Regions from separate parts of the Brevibacillus sp. HD3.3A genome, predicted to be linked through region 2. Evidence: riboswitches for the same ligand, from Rfam matches in the RefSeq annotation. Region 2 holds a riboswitch; each other region holds the start of a gene.
What was found. Region 2 has a riboswitch for cyclic di-GMP ahead of HP435_RS05605 (GNAT family N-acetyltransferase). Riboswitches for the same ligand answer to the same signal wherever they lie in the genome.

Region 1 (3,512 bases), 570 kb from region 2:
AAGAAAAACTGCAACAAGCAGGAATCCGCGTGGAGCTGGATGCGCGCAACGAAAAAATCGGCTACAAAATCCGCGAAGCGCAAGTGCAAAAAATCCCGTACATGCTGGTCATCGGTGAAAAAGAGATGGCTGACGGCACACTGTCTGTTCGCAGACGCGGCGTAGGCGACGAAGGTGCCATGACTGTGGATGCCTTCGTGGAAAAAATCCGCGCTGAAATCAACGAAATGAAGTAAAAACAACAAAACGGTCATGAAAAAGGGCAGTCTCTTCCGCGATGAAGAGAACTGCCCTTTTTGCTTTTTTCGTGATTCGTGAAAGGAAATTACAGAGCGGACTCCAGGCGGGACAACAGGGAGACGACCTCGCTCGATGCCTCCTGGAGCAAGAGATACGTTTGCTGCGCTCCCGCCAGATCTTGAGCCTGGTACTGCTCGACGGCTTGCTTGGCGTAAGCATGAACCATCCGGTGCGGCTCCTCAAGCTTTTTGAAGATCGGATTGTTTCGCACTTGGGCAGACAACTCGCCATAGTACCAGTTCCCGAGACGGCATGTGTGGTGGGAGCCCATTTCGCTTGCGTTCAAGTGCTCCAAGCCCAAAAACATGTTGTAAATTTTCCATTTCCACAGAAGATGGTCGGTTTTTGCCACGCGGACGATGTCTTTCGAGCTGAGCTTGACGTTGATCGTAAAGAACGTTTTGCGGTAATCGTCCATTTTTCGGCTCAATTCCAAAATCAGCTGGGCCGTATCCTTGGCGATTTCCTGCGAATGCGCGCTCAAGTCAAAAATCGTGGAGTTGCGGCGGGCAATGTCCGTTACGGAAGAAGCCTGCTCCTCGGTCATGGCGGCAATTTGCGAGGTCGATTGGCTGATTTCCTGCATCGCGGTCACAATTTTGTTCAAGGCGACGTCAGCGTATTGGGCCTCACTCACACAGCGCTCAACCAGTTTGCCTGTATCGTCCATTTGCTGGGTCACCTGATTGGAGACATGCTGCAACGATGCCATATTGGTTGTAATTTGGCTGATTTGTTCTTTTGTATGCTCGGCCAATTTGCGAACTTCTGAGGCGACAACGGCGAAGCCGCGCCCCTGGTCGCCTGCCCGCGCAGCCTCGATACTGGCGTTGAGGGCGAGCAGATTCGTTTGCTCGGCGATTTCCCGAATAATATGCACGACATCCTGGGTCTGGTGAATCTCCTGATCGAGCTTGTTGACGCGGCCCATGACCTCTTCGAAGACGCGCCCGACTTGCCGGATGTCTCCCAGCGCGGCATTGATGATCTGCCTGCTCTGTTCTGCGGAGTGGACGGCATCGTCCGTTCCTTCCGCCACCTTGATAGCGTGGTTGGCCACTTCCTGAATGGAAGCGCTCATTTCTTCCGTAGCTGCTGTCACGCTGTGGCTTTCCTCAATTTGTTCGTCCATGCCCGAGATGAGCTGTTTGGTCGTATCGAGCTGTGTCATATGATTCAACATGTCGGAGATGCCGAACAAAAATGATTTGAACGTCTCTTCCATATATACTTCCACGATCAGTTGCTGATCGAACGCTGCCAGTTTTTGGACGGATGTGACCATTTGCATCATTTGATGCGGCTGATGGCTCCATTTTTCCATCAAGATCGATGTCATGATCTGAATCAACATATGATGAGCGGAGATAAAATGATCGGCTGTCAGATGAATGCGGCTGTGAACTTGTCCAATCACAATTCTCGTCTTCACGTATTCGTAATCCACATTCGCCTGCAGAAACTGTTCAAGATACAACTCCAATGTGTGTTTCAATTTTCCTAGTGTTGAGTGGTCGAGAATCAGTTTTTGCAATTGATCAACAGCCGTGATTGCGCCGTAAAATTGGTCGACAATCTTCGCTTTAAAGGGCGAAAGCGTTTCGGCAGCATTTTTGACATGGGCGAGCGTGTCTTGATCCACCCCTAAAAAGGACAAGCGCTCCTTTACTCGTTCTCCTACTTGATCGATGTCAGTCGTGTGAGAGGATTTTACGTACTCTGTCCATGGCTTTGTTTTCTTCGTAAAAAATTGCATGCAGACCTCCGGATTCTTTGCTTTTCTCTTTTTTAGTCGTTCGCTTCAAAACGGGGGAAGAGAGCATACGTCAATGGTGCTTTGGTGAGTGAATTGGCGATAGTGGACACGACAAATGTTCTGGGATAAAATAAACCGACCCTACAGCAATAATAGGGTCGGTTGCACTACTCACTCCCAGCCATTCAAGTGCCCACATACAAATCGCTGATCATCGCTTCCACTTTCAGTTATACAATTTCACAATATATAGTCATATTAGCTTATATTAATTCAAAAAGGGAATAGCAAAAATGAGCTATTTACACTTTCAAGCAAAATATTATGGTTTTGCATAGGAACAACCAGGCGAAAGTGCAGGAAAGCTATTACGCCCGATCGTGGATATGATACGCTAGGAAAAAGGAGAGTGACAGCCAATGCCAGAGCAGTCGCCACTCGTTGATACACGAAATCGCCCTCTCCGCGATTTGCGTATTTCCGTGACAGACAAATGCAATTTTCGTTGCAGATACTGCATGCCTGCGGAAATTTTTGGACCGGACTTTGAGTTTTTGCCGCAGCACAAGCTGCTTTCATTTGAAGAGATTGTTCGACTGACCGACATTTTCGCCTCGCTTGGCGTCCAGAAAATCAGAATTACAGGCGGAGAGCCGCTCATGCGCAGAGGCTTGCCTGTGTTAATTGAAATGATAAAAAAAGTAGCAGGTATTCACGACATCGCTATGACCACCAACGGTTCGTTGCTCGTCCGCCACGCGCAGGCTCTGAAGGAAGCAGGACTTGACCGCGTGACAGTCAGTCTCGACAGTCTGGACAACGAGCGGTTCGGCACATTGAACGGCAGGGGCTATCCGGTAGAAGCTGTGCTGGACGGCATACGGGCGGCGGCTGAAGCAGGTCTTGGCGTGAAAATCAACATGGTCGTGCAGCGGGGAGTGAATGACCAAGATATTTTGCCGATGGCCAAATACTTCCGCGAGCAGGGGCATACTTTGCGCTTCATTGAATTTATGGATGTCGGAAACTCCAATGGCTGGAAGCTGGATCAGGTCGTGCCGTCCAGCGAAATCGTCCGCATGATTCACCAGGAGATGCCGCTTGTTCCGATCGAGGCAAATTACTTCGGGGAGGTCGCTTCGCGCTATCGCTACGAGGACGGGGATCAGGAGATCGGGCTGATTTCTTCTGTGACGCAAGCTTTTTGCTCCACCTGTACCCGCGCCAGGCTGTCCGCAGAGGGCAAAATGTACAACTGCTTGTTCGCTTCTGCGGGAGAAGACTTGCGCGAGCCGCTGCGAAACGGAGCGAGCGACGATGAGATCAGAGCGCAGATTCAGACGATCTGGACCAAGCGCGATGAACGATATTCAGAAGAGCGGCTGGATGAGACGCCTGGCCTCGTAAAACGTCCCAAGGTGGAAATGTCGCACATTGGAGGATAGTGTGTGATAAG
Region 2 (3,512 bases):
CGGAGATCATGTCGGAAACGAGCTTCATTTTTTCGCGAATCGTCATCAATAAGGTCGAGATCGATTCGGAGGATACTTTGGAAGACTCGGCCAGCTTGCGCACTTCATCCGCTACGACGGCAAAGCCACGGCCATGCTCACCGGCTCTGGACGCCTCGATGGTGGCATTGAGTGCGAGCAGGTTGGTCTGTGCCGAAATATCGGAGATCGTTTGGATGATTTTTTCAATCGATTCCGTTTCTTTGTTCAGCTCTTGAATCAGTCGGTTCGTATCCTGGATGTCCTTGATGAAGCGTTCAAAGTCGCTGCCGATGTTATTGATGCGCTTGCCGCTTTCATTGGTCGCTTCTTTCGTCGATTCTACGTAATCGTGCATCTCTGTGACAGAACGAGTCATGTCTTCTACCTGGAGATTGGTCGTGCCCATCTCGCGGCGCAGCTCGTTTGTGTTGTCGGTTTGCACAGAGAAGGAGCGCATGATTTCCTGAAGGGAAGCGACGGTTTCAACTGCCCGGACATTCACGCCATCCGTCACCTTGTTCAGATTCTCCTGGTATTCCTGCACAGAGCTGAGCGATTCGTTGATCTGATCCAAAATGCGTTGCAGCGATTCTTTGGAAGCGATCGCCTGCTGCTTCTGTTCTTCGCTTTCCTGTTGCAGTCTGTTGTTGAATATCGCGTGCATCATGCTTGTTGCCGATACGAAGCAGAAGGTAAGCAGGTAGTACATCAAATGAACCGGATTGGAGGTATAAAAAATCGCTTCGCCATTTGTCAGGAAGTAGTACGTGACGATCCCGAGCGCTGCCACGATCGTCAAAATGTTGATCAGCCTGTCCTGATAAATCCCCATGACGGCTACGAAGAACATGATGGTCATAATATTGACCAGCCAAGGATCAAGCCCGGTAATTATGAACATGAAGATGCCGATTACCGCGAAGTTGAAAAACTTCATGAATGGAGCCATTTTGTCGCGCCACGCCGGACGATTGGACAAATACGCGAACGGCGCCAGCACTCCGTACAAAATACCGAGCACAGTCAAGACGAAGGAAATCGGCACTCCCATGATGAGATTCACGATTTGCACCACGGTAATGATGCTTGCAAAAACAATGACGACCCAATTATTTCTTCTTTGTAAAAGTTCCATGTCAGCTAACCTCAACTTTTATTTGTTTGCAAAGCGTTTGATACCAGGAAAACGCGGGATGGTCCTTGCTCGTATAGGCTTCCTGCAGGTGAAAAATGGTCGGGATGGCGTTCGCCCCTTTGTAATAGACCATATCCTTCACTTGTGTCGCTTTGACGTTGTATTTTGTATTAATCAACTGAAAAAAAGCCGGGTCTGCTAAACCGACTGCATGCGTATAACCGTGTTTTTCAGCATAATCGATCATGAGGGCAACGCCCCAACGTCCCAGTTTTCCACGGTATTTCGGCAAGACAGCGAAACTGTCTACTTCCACCACTTTCATATCGGCGCTCAACACGTCCTGAAACAAATCGCGGAGAAAAGCAGAAGATTTTTCATGTGGCGTAAATTCAAAAGTACCGCCTGCTTCGTCATCTTCTGACAATAGCAAATAAGCATCGGAACCATTTTTGACGTATTCCATTTCAAAGCCCATGGAGGTCCAAACGCTCTCCTTGATTTGGTGAAAACTCGCCAAAGACTCTACTGAATCAACCAGTTTGTACATAATACTCCACTCCATTTTTATCTCTCTTTTGTTTTTTCATGTACAAGTTTACTGTTGATAGATGGACTGGCGCCTCCTTTCTATGAGATTGCACACAAAACGGCCATGACCGTTTTGTTGACCGCAAGCGGCCACATCCAATTTCCTGAAAAACGTCGAGACGTTTTTCACACAAAAAAGGCCATTCCACACACGGGAACAGCCTTCAGTCACCATCATCGCACAATTACGCACATGATGTATGGCAACCCGGCTGTCATGGTCGAAGACTTTAGACCCGTGGTTTTGCGTCGCCACCTTTCGATGACTTTGCCTTTGTCATTCAGTTTGCGAAAAATGTATAGTCATGTCGAATCATGCAAAATATAATCCAAAAGAAACAGTCTTGTCAAGTTTTGGTAGGGTAAAAATAACCAATTCTTTATAAAAATAGTCAGAATTAAGGTAACGGTAAGAGTAGCGTAACAAAATTTTACCATCCATCCGATAAAGATAGAGAGAAGAGGAGGGATGAGAGGATGGCAGAGACGAAAACAATCGAATTTCACTTTTCAGGGGGAGAAGTGATCCGCATTGAGACGACAGAACCGGAAGAGATCATCCAGATGGTCGCCAACCAGAAAGATGGATGGCTCCAGTACGACGACATCGTCATCAATGTGCGAAACGTTTCTTATATTAAAGTGAAAGAAATCGCTTAACAGCATGTGTGAAAAAAGCTCTCGAATGCCGAGGGCTTTTTTTGTTGCATGTTTGGCGGGAGAGGCATTATAGTGAGTATAAGACTAACGACTAAAGAGGACGATATGGACGACATTTACAAAGAGTTGCAAAAGCTCGGTTTTTCCCAATACGAGTGCAAGGCTTACATTGGCTTGTTGAAGCATTCTCCGATTACCGGATACGAAATCAGCAAGCGCTCCGGCGTACCGCGCTCGATGATTTACGAGGTCATAGGCAAGCTGCTGGAAAAAGGGGCGGTCTATACGGTGCCTTCAGAGCCTGTGACTTACGCGCCGCTTGCGGCCAGAGAGTTGATTCGCAGATTGCGTGGACAGTTCGAGCAGTCCTTCGACTATTTGGAAAAAAGCTTGTCCGCTTTGGAGTCTGAGCAAGAAGTCGATGTGATTCGCCGGATCAGCGGCGACGAACTGGTGCTGACGGAGATGCGGCAAATGATCAAGCAGGCGACAGGAGAAGTATGGCTGTCGATCTGGGAGCCGCAGGTGCCGGCTATCCAGGAAAGTGTAGATGCGTGCACAGAGGCAGGCATTTCTGTTTTTACCGTGCTGTTTGGGCAAGCACAGACGCGGGTGGGAACGACGTATCACCATGACTACATGGCGCCAGATGTCGCAGAAGAGCGCATGGGCGGGCATCTCACGATCGTGGCGCGAGATTTGGAGGAAGTCCTGATCGCCAATTTTGCGCCAAATACGGCTGCCTGGGCCGTCAAAACGAAGGACCCGGCTCTCGTTTTGGTGGCTGTCGAGTACATTCGCCACGACATTATGTTTGCAGAAGTGACAAAGGTGCTGGGACCGGAAAAAGTCGAGACGCTTTGGCGAAACAAACCGGATCTTTACCAGGTGGTTACGGGAAAAAGCTTTCTTAACCAGCAGTGAAAAAGAGAGAGAGGGAGAACAGTGGGGCGAGAGCAACTGCACGTAGAAACGTTGTCGAACGCAAGAGATCAGGGAAGCTTCATGCAGGGGGTCAAAGATTGCATTCCGACCTTGCTCGGTTATTTGAGCATCGGATTTGCGGCAGGTGTCCTGGAAAAGACGGCTGGGCTGAGCATCATGG
Region 3 (3,512 bases), 1.4 Mb from region 2:
CCTGCAAACCCGGTTGTAGTTGATCATGGGAGCTTTCTTTCGTTATCATAGAAGAGAACACCTATCTGTTTTGGAGGTTTTGCTGGAAACCAAAATTCTACCAAAAACAGACGGTGTTTTTCTATTTTTTTCTCGAAAGTTGGGAAAATTGCCTCAGATTATCAGTTGCATAGCGGAAAGGAGGCTCACAGCTACTCATTCATCCATCTTTTCCATACTTCTAAGATGAAGAGGAAGGTGCCATGTGGATCAAAAAACATTGATTACCAAGCAGCGCAATAAAATTGTCATTTGCATTGGATGGCTTATGGTAGTACTGCAAGTAGCGATCGATATAACACGAGGTTTAAGCCTTGCTTTTGTCATTCAGTGGTTCGTGTTTGCCGGGATTTGTTTGCTGCTGATGTGGATGAACCGCGCAGCGAAAACCATTTTGCTCATTCCGTATGTCTTGGTTGGCGTCCTTTCTCTTATTTGTGTTATGCATTTGCTTACTTTTCCCCGGACAGCCGAGAGGAGTATGCTAAATTTGTTCGAGTACCTCGCTCTTGTATCTCTTTATCCCAACTATCGCCCTGTTATTGCGATGTCAGTTGTAGCCATCATTACTGCGAATCTAGGTCAATATCTGAATGTTTATGCAGATGCAAATAATGTTCCGCTCGTCGTGGTTGCCATCATCACGATCTATGTCGCAAAGCTTAACGAGAACGTGTATTTGCAAGCGGAAAGCCGGCATAAGGAAACGCTGTTTGCTAAACAGCAAATCGAGCAAATTTTTGGTAAGGTGTTACATTCGGTGGAGACGCTTAAACAATTCAGCTTGTCGCTAAAAGATAATGTCCTTTTTACGGAACGCGTCTCTCGGGAAGTATTGACGTCTTTTTCCGAGGTGGCTAAAGGCGTGCAACTGCAGGCAGCAAGTGTCGGCGATATCTCCAACTCCGTACAAGATTCAAATCATGGAGTTCAGCGAGTAGCCGCCAGTTCGCAGCGCATGAAAGATTTAACATTAGCGACTGTGAAGGTAACGGAAGAAGGAAATGAACAGGTGTCGACGCTAACGAAACAAATGGCTCATATCAGTACGATCATCGATAAAACCGTGACGTTGATGAACGAGCTTCATGAACGAAATCAGCAAATCGGTTCTGTTCTTTCCAAGATTAGCGAGATCTCCAACCAAACCAACCTGCTGGCCTTGAATGCTGCCATCGAAGCAGCGCGTGCGGGAGAGCACGGGCGGGGTTTTGCCGTGGTTTCTGATGAAGTGAGGAAGCTGGCTGTCCATTCACAGCAATCGACGGAAGAAATAGCAGGCATATTGGTGGATATCCAAAATAAAACAAGCGACCTTGCCAAGCAAATCATTACCGGACAAGCCGCTGTTGTAGACAGTCAAAACGCTGCGCAGCACACAGAATCCATATTAAAACAAATTACAAATAACGCGAATAGCGTTGTGATTCAAGCGGGCGAGGTTGAGACGCTCATTCATGCGTTGGAGAATGGTTCGCTGCGGATTGTGGATGAAATCACCCAGATTTATAGCGTAACGGAACAATCCAGTGCGTCTGTAGAGCAAGTATTGGCGAGTGTAGACGAACAAACAGAACGGATTGAACAAATTGTGGCAAGCTTTAGAGAGTTGGAGCTGCTTACCGATACGTTAAGCAGCTTGGCTGTGGAGTCTGGGAAGTAGCTATGATCTGATAGCATCCCCTTTAAGTAGACATGGCGTGAAAAGCGCACAATGGTTTACTTGGAGGGGCTTTTTTGTAATTTTATGCAAGAAAAGTAGTTTAGCTATCAAACAAATCGGGTAAAGATTTCGTGTGGAAAAAAATCCAAGGCATTATTTGAAAGTTAACCCACATTTTTACTTTCGTGTGCTATAGTAAATTTATAAACAAAATACGACAAAAAATGACAAAGGCAAACCTGTTGAAAGGCAGGGACGCAAAGCCACGGGTCTAAGGCAAGCAGATTGCATTTCTCTGCTGCTACGATAGCCGGGTTGCCATGCCGAACGCAAAAAGGCTGTCCGGGTGGCAGTCTTTTTTGTTGTGAAAAAAAGGATAGGAGGTACACCGTGTGATGGAATCAAGTCTAAAGAAAAAGTTAATTGTCGTTATGTGCCTGCTTTTGATCATCAGCTTGGGCACGGTATGCGGGGCCAGCTACTACAGCTCTTCGCAATTGCTATCATCGAGCCTGGACAAAGAAGCGGAACTGACAGCCAGCAATCTATCCATCCGTATCGACAGCTTCTTCCAGGAAAAAATCGGAATCGTGGAAACAGTCGGGGAGATGATGTCCTCAGACAACAATTTCGAGCATGACTTGAGGCTGATTCAGGAAGCGCAAAAGAAAAACCCTGAGTTTGAAACGTTTTTCTTTTCCTATGACTTGAGCGGCAAAAAGGTCATCAACTTCAAAGGAGAGGAAACCAATCCTTCCGACCGTCCGCATTTTCAGGAAGCAGGAAAAGGCGAAGGGAAAATCATCGTATCCGAGCCGGTTGTTTCCCAACGGACAGGCAATAACATTGTGACGGTCATTTTGCCATTGATGAAAGACAACCGCCAATACGGCTATGTCGGCTCTACTATCCCAATCAATGAGATTCAAAAAACGGTTTCCGAAGAGAAATTCGGGCACAGCGGCTATGCTTTTCTCGTCAGCAAAAAAGGAACGTATATCTGGCATCCGAATAGCGAGTTTATTTTGAAGCAATCCGTGCTGGAAAGCGACATTCCTGAGCTGAAAACGGCATTTGAAGCGACGCAGCAAGGCGGGCATGGAATTATTCAATACCAGCAGGAGCAAACGGCGCAGTTCTCCTCGTACGCATCGACGAAACTGAACTGGGGCGTATTCATCACGGCTCCGGTCAAAGATTTGCACGCTCCGGTAAATGAGCTGTCGATCAAGCTGCTTGCGATTTCACTGGTTGTGTTGGCGCTCGGGATCATTTTCGTATACTGGCTGTCTGTTCGCCTGGTGAAACCGATTCAGCGTCTGAACCAAGTGGTCAATGTGGTGGCGCAAGGGAATCTCACGCAGACCGTTACGGTAGACGGCAAGGATGAGCTTGCGGTGCTTTCCCGTGACTTCAACCAGACTGTTGCGCACTTGAAAGGTCTGATTGAGGGGGTATCGCAATCTTCCGAGCAGGTGCTGCGCTTTACTCAGGAAGTATCGGCAGGCATTGAGCATGCGACGGAAAACGTCAATCGCATCGGGCAATCGATCAATCAAATTGCAGGCGGAGCGGAAGCGCAGGCGACCAGCTCCAAAGATGTCGCGCTGTCCATGAATGATATGGCAGCAGGGATCGTGAAAATCGCCGAGACATCTGCGCATGTTTCCGAGGCGGCGCGCGAGGCTTCGGAACAGGCTGAGCAAGGAACGACTGTCGTGGAGCAGGCGGTGCGGCAAATGGGCAGCATCGGCGAAGGAACAACCAAAGCAACTGAGGCCATCGAACGTTTGAACAGCCGCTCCAAGGA
Region 4 (3,512 bases), 1.5 Mb from region 2:
ACACCGCACGCTTGTACATTTCTTCAAAGTAATCCGATGCAAAAAACAGCCCGTCCCATTCAAAGCCGAGCCACTGTACATCTGTTTTGATTGCTTCCACGTACTCTGTGTCTTCTTTCACCGGATTGGTATCGTCAAAACGGAGGTGGGCCTTTCCTTTGAACTCGCTTGCCAGCTCAAAGTTGAGGCAGATGGCTTTTGCATGTCCAATATGAAGATACCCGTTCGGTTCCGGCGGAAAGCGGGTAATGACTTCCTTGACCTTGCCTTCTTGCAAGTCGTCAATCACGATATTGCGGATAAAATTGGATGACGCTACCTTGTTTTCCAATGAAATCAACCTTTCACTTCACCTTTACATTCCATAATACTGATTCTCTTCCCAGAGTTCAACAAAATCGGGCCGTTGTCCGGCCCGCTGTCTCTACCATTCCTGCTCTTTTTGCCATTGGGATTGCGGCTGGCAGTACAACGAAATGATAGAGTCGAGGGAGCGACGCTGCTCGGTTATGCCGCGAATAATTTTCAAATGCTTGGGTCGAACCAGGTGGAGCAGCGGCTGTTCAACATGATTGAACCGGGCGAAAGCTTCAGCTGCAACCTCATCCCACTGCCGGTAATAGCGCAGCAAGTCATCAGGCATCACCCGCGATCGATTCGTCCCCGGCTCCGGCAAGCAATCAAACGGTTCATCCAGATTCAGCGTACCGTAATCATCGGTCAGCTCTTCCCCCGGCAAAATGTCTCTGGCAGCCAGCTCCAAGTCGTACATCGTCGCCACGCAGGTCGCATGGAAGCTGTGGTTCACAAATCGGGCCTTATCCCAGCACAAGATGTATTTTCCAAACTGATTTTTGAAGGAATACTTCTGCACATCCTGCTTTCTCAATGGGTCCAGTTTTTCCACATATGTCGGGTCCAATACCTGATCCAGGTCATCCTGTGCCCAGACAATCGTGCCTTTCGGGATCAATTTTGTCGCAAAAACACCGTACCCGATTTCATCGTTGATATAGCGAAGCTCCGTATCGGGATGCATCATGGCCTTGATTCACTCCTTGGCAAATGTGCGTTTTTACCATCATAAGCAGTTCGGCCAATAGTGGTGTGTGAATGTCGGGAAAAACGCACAACTCCCTGTTCCTCCCTTTTTTTCTAGATTAAAAAAATTTTTCTTATTTACCCCAATCGACAAATAGTCTATATTATTGACAAACGGATGATTAGGAAAATTTTCCTGTAACAATTGAATCAGTTTTCTATTATCAACTGGATGCGTTACCCATTGATATCGAAACGGCAAACCCGGGGAAATCCGGCGACGCAAAGCTAGAGGGGCTACCTCCGCACAAGCGGGCATGCCAGCCAGCTACCGAAGTATTGGTGTAGGACAAGACCAATGATCCTATATCATTGGTCTTTTTTTGCGCAACAATTGTCTATTTTTGTCCATTTATGTATTTATGTGTAAAAATATTCATTTTCAGTTAAGGAGGTGAGGCTGCGAAAAGCTGTCGGATTGTTGGAATCGTTCATCAAACATACAAGGAGGCTTCATACGATGTCATTCTGGAAGAAACTTTCTACTGTCGCATTGACTACTGCAATCGGCCTGGCAACCCTGTCTCCGGTTCAAGCAGCTAATCGGCCAACATCAATGTCGCCAAACGCAATGGTAACAACACCACACTATCTGGCTACAGCAGCAGCCCTGAAAACATTGGAAGACGGCGGCAACGCTGTAGATGCCGCCATCACCGCCGCTTCTACTCTCGCCGTCGTCTACCCGCATTACACAACGATCGGCGGAGATAACTTCTGGCTCATCTACAACGCCAAGACCAAGGAACTGAAAGCGCTGAACGGCAGCGGACGAGCTGGCGAAAAAGCAACGATCGACTACTACAAAGGCAAAGGCTACGAAAAAATTCCTTCCCGCGGCTACGAGTCTGCCAATACGGTGCCAGGCGTTGTTTCTGGCTGGTGGGAAGCGTACAACTACGCGCACAAAAGCATGGGCAACAGCAAGCTTCCGTGGCACAGGCTGCTTGAACCGGCGATCGGATACGCTGAAAATGGATATCCCGTCTCACCAAACCAGGTTTATTGGACAAAATACGCCATCGATCCGAACGATAACGATTTGAAAAACCTCCAGCGCTTTGAAGGGTTCCGCAAAACCTTCCTGAAGCCGAACGGAGAGCCGTATGCGCCTGGCGAAATCCTCAAGCAAAAGGACCTTGCCAAAACTTTGCAAATCATTGCGAAAAAAGGAGCAGACGGATTTTACAAAGGCGAAGTCGCCAAAAAAATCGTAGCGGATATGCAGAAAAACGGCGGGCTGCTCACCTTGAAAGACTTTGAAAAGCACACCTCCACATGGGCAGAACCGATTACAGTCGACTACCGCGGCTACAAGGCTTACAACGTACCGCCCAACTCCCAGGGCATGGCTTCGCTCTCGATCTTGAACGTGTTGAACAACTTCGACCTCAAGAGCATGGGCGAAGGGACGCCGGACTACTACCACACGATTGTAGAAGCCACCAAGCAAGCTTTTGCCGACCGTGACAAATGGCTGACAGACCCTGCTTTCGTCGACATTCCGGTGGACGAGCTGTTGTCCAAGCAACACGGCAAAGATTTGGCTGCACGCATCGATATGAAGCAAGCGGCAAAAGCAGTAGAGCCGCTCGATCCAAAAGGGGACACTACTTGGTTTGGCGTCGTGGACAAGGACGGCAACGCCGTTTCGATCATCCAGAGCCACTATTTTGACTGGGGTTCCGGTATCGTAGCAAAAGATACTGGCGTCCTGTTGCAAAACCGTGGAAGCTACTTCTCTCTCGATCCGAAACACATTAACCACCTGGAGCCTGGAAAGCGCACCTTCCATACGATTAACCCTGCCATGCTCTTCAAAGGGGACAAGCCTTACCTGCTTTACGGAACACAAGGCGGCGAAGGACAGCCACAAACGCAAGCGGCTCTCGTAACGCGTATTGTCGACTTCGGCTTTAGCGTACAGGATGCGATCGAGGCTCCAAGATGGCTGCACGGACGCAACTGGGGCTCCGCCTCCAACAATTTGAAAGTCGAAAGCCGGATTCCACAGGAAGTGTTGGACGAACTCGTGAAGCGCGGACATCCGGTTGAAAAGCTGGAAGCAGCCTATACAGATGCGATGGGACAATCCGGCGCCATTTTGATCGATCCGCAAACGAACGTGAAGTTCGGCGGCGCAGACCCTCGCGGGGAAGGCGCAGCAATGGGATATTAACCGATGGTCAGGCTGCTGAATCTTCTCAGCAGTCTGGCTGTGTCTACTCTGTGCGGGCAGCGTTCCTTGCCTCGCGCAGTTGAATCAACCACCAATTAGGAGTGGAGAGCCTATGTCTTTTTTCAACAAACTCAGAAATAAAATGATCCTGTGGTTTCTTGCCGTAGCGGTCATCCCGCTTGCTGCCGTTTCCTTTTTTATTACAAACAGCTTTTCAACCATTTTGATCGAT

Region 1: linked by a shared signal. The riboswitch ahead of HP435_RS08130 (methyl-accepting chemotaxis protein) and the one ahead of HP435_RS05605 (GNAT family N-acetyltransferase) in region 2 are both predicted to bind cyclic di-GMP.
Region 3: linked by a shared signal. The riboswitch ahead of HP435_RS27260 (methyl-accepting chemotaxis protein) and the one ahead of HP435_RS05605 (GNAT family N-acetyltransferase) in region 2 are both predicted to bind cyclic di-GMP.
Region 4: linked by a shared signal. The riboswitch ahead of ggt (gamma-glutamyltransferase) and the one ahead of HP435_RS05605 (GNAT family N-acetyltransferase) in region 2 are both predicted to bind cyclic di-GMP.

The regions. Positions count from the first base shown of each region.
Region 1 is NZ_CP085874.1:1,661,728-1,665,239, forward strand. It holds gene thrS (threonine--tRNA ligase) at 1-236, shown strand, start outside; gene HP435_RS08130 (methyl-accepting chemotaxis protein) at 326-2,056, opposite strand; cyclic di-GMP riboswitch class II at 2,205-2,287, opposite strand; gene moaA (GTP 3',8-cyclase MoaA) at 2,476-3,501, shown strand.
Region 2 is NZ_CP085874.1:1,093,834-1,097,345, forward strand. It holds gene HP435_RS05600 (methyl-accepting chemotaxis protein) at 1-1,156, opposite strand, end outside; gene HP435_RS05605 (GNAT family N-acetyltransferase) at 1,158-1,622, opposite strand; cyclic di-GMP riboswitch class I at 1,947-2,030, opposite strand; gene HP435_RS05610 (hypothetical protein) at 2,225-2,407, shown strand; gene HP435_RS05615 (TrmB family transcriptional regulator) at 2,513-3,331, shown strand; gene HP435_RS05620 (AzlC family ABC transporter permease) at 3,413-3,512, shown strand, end outside.
Region 3 is NZ_CP085874.1:5,830,150-5,833,661, reverse strand. It holds gene HP435_RS27265 (methyl-accepting chemotaxis protein) at 245-1,702, shown strand; cyclic di-GMP riboswitch class I at 1,925-2,025, shown strand; gene HP435_RS27260 (methyl-accepting chemotaxis protein) at 2,098-3,512, shown strand, end outside.
Region 4 is NZ_CP085874.1:5,754,026-5,757,537, forward strand. It holds gene HP435_RS26900 (glutamine--tRNA ligase/YqeY domain fusion protein) at 1-340, opposite strand, end outside; gene HP435_RS26905 (SET domain-containing protein) at 425-1,042, opposite strand; cyclic di-GMP riboswitch class I at 1,289-1,377, shown strand; gene ggt (gamma-glutamyltransferase) at 1,562-3,280, shown strand; gene HP435_RS26915 (methyl-accepting chemotaxis protein) at 3,393-3,512, shown strand, end outside.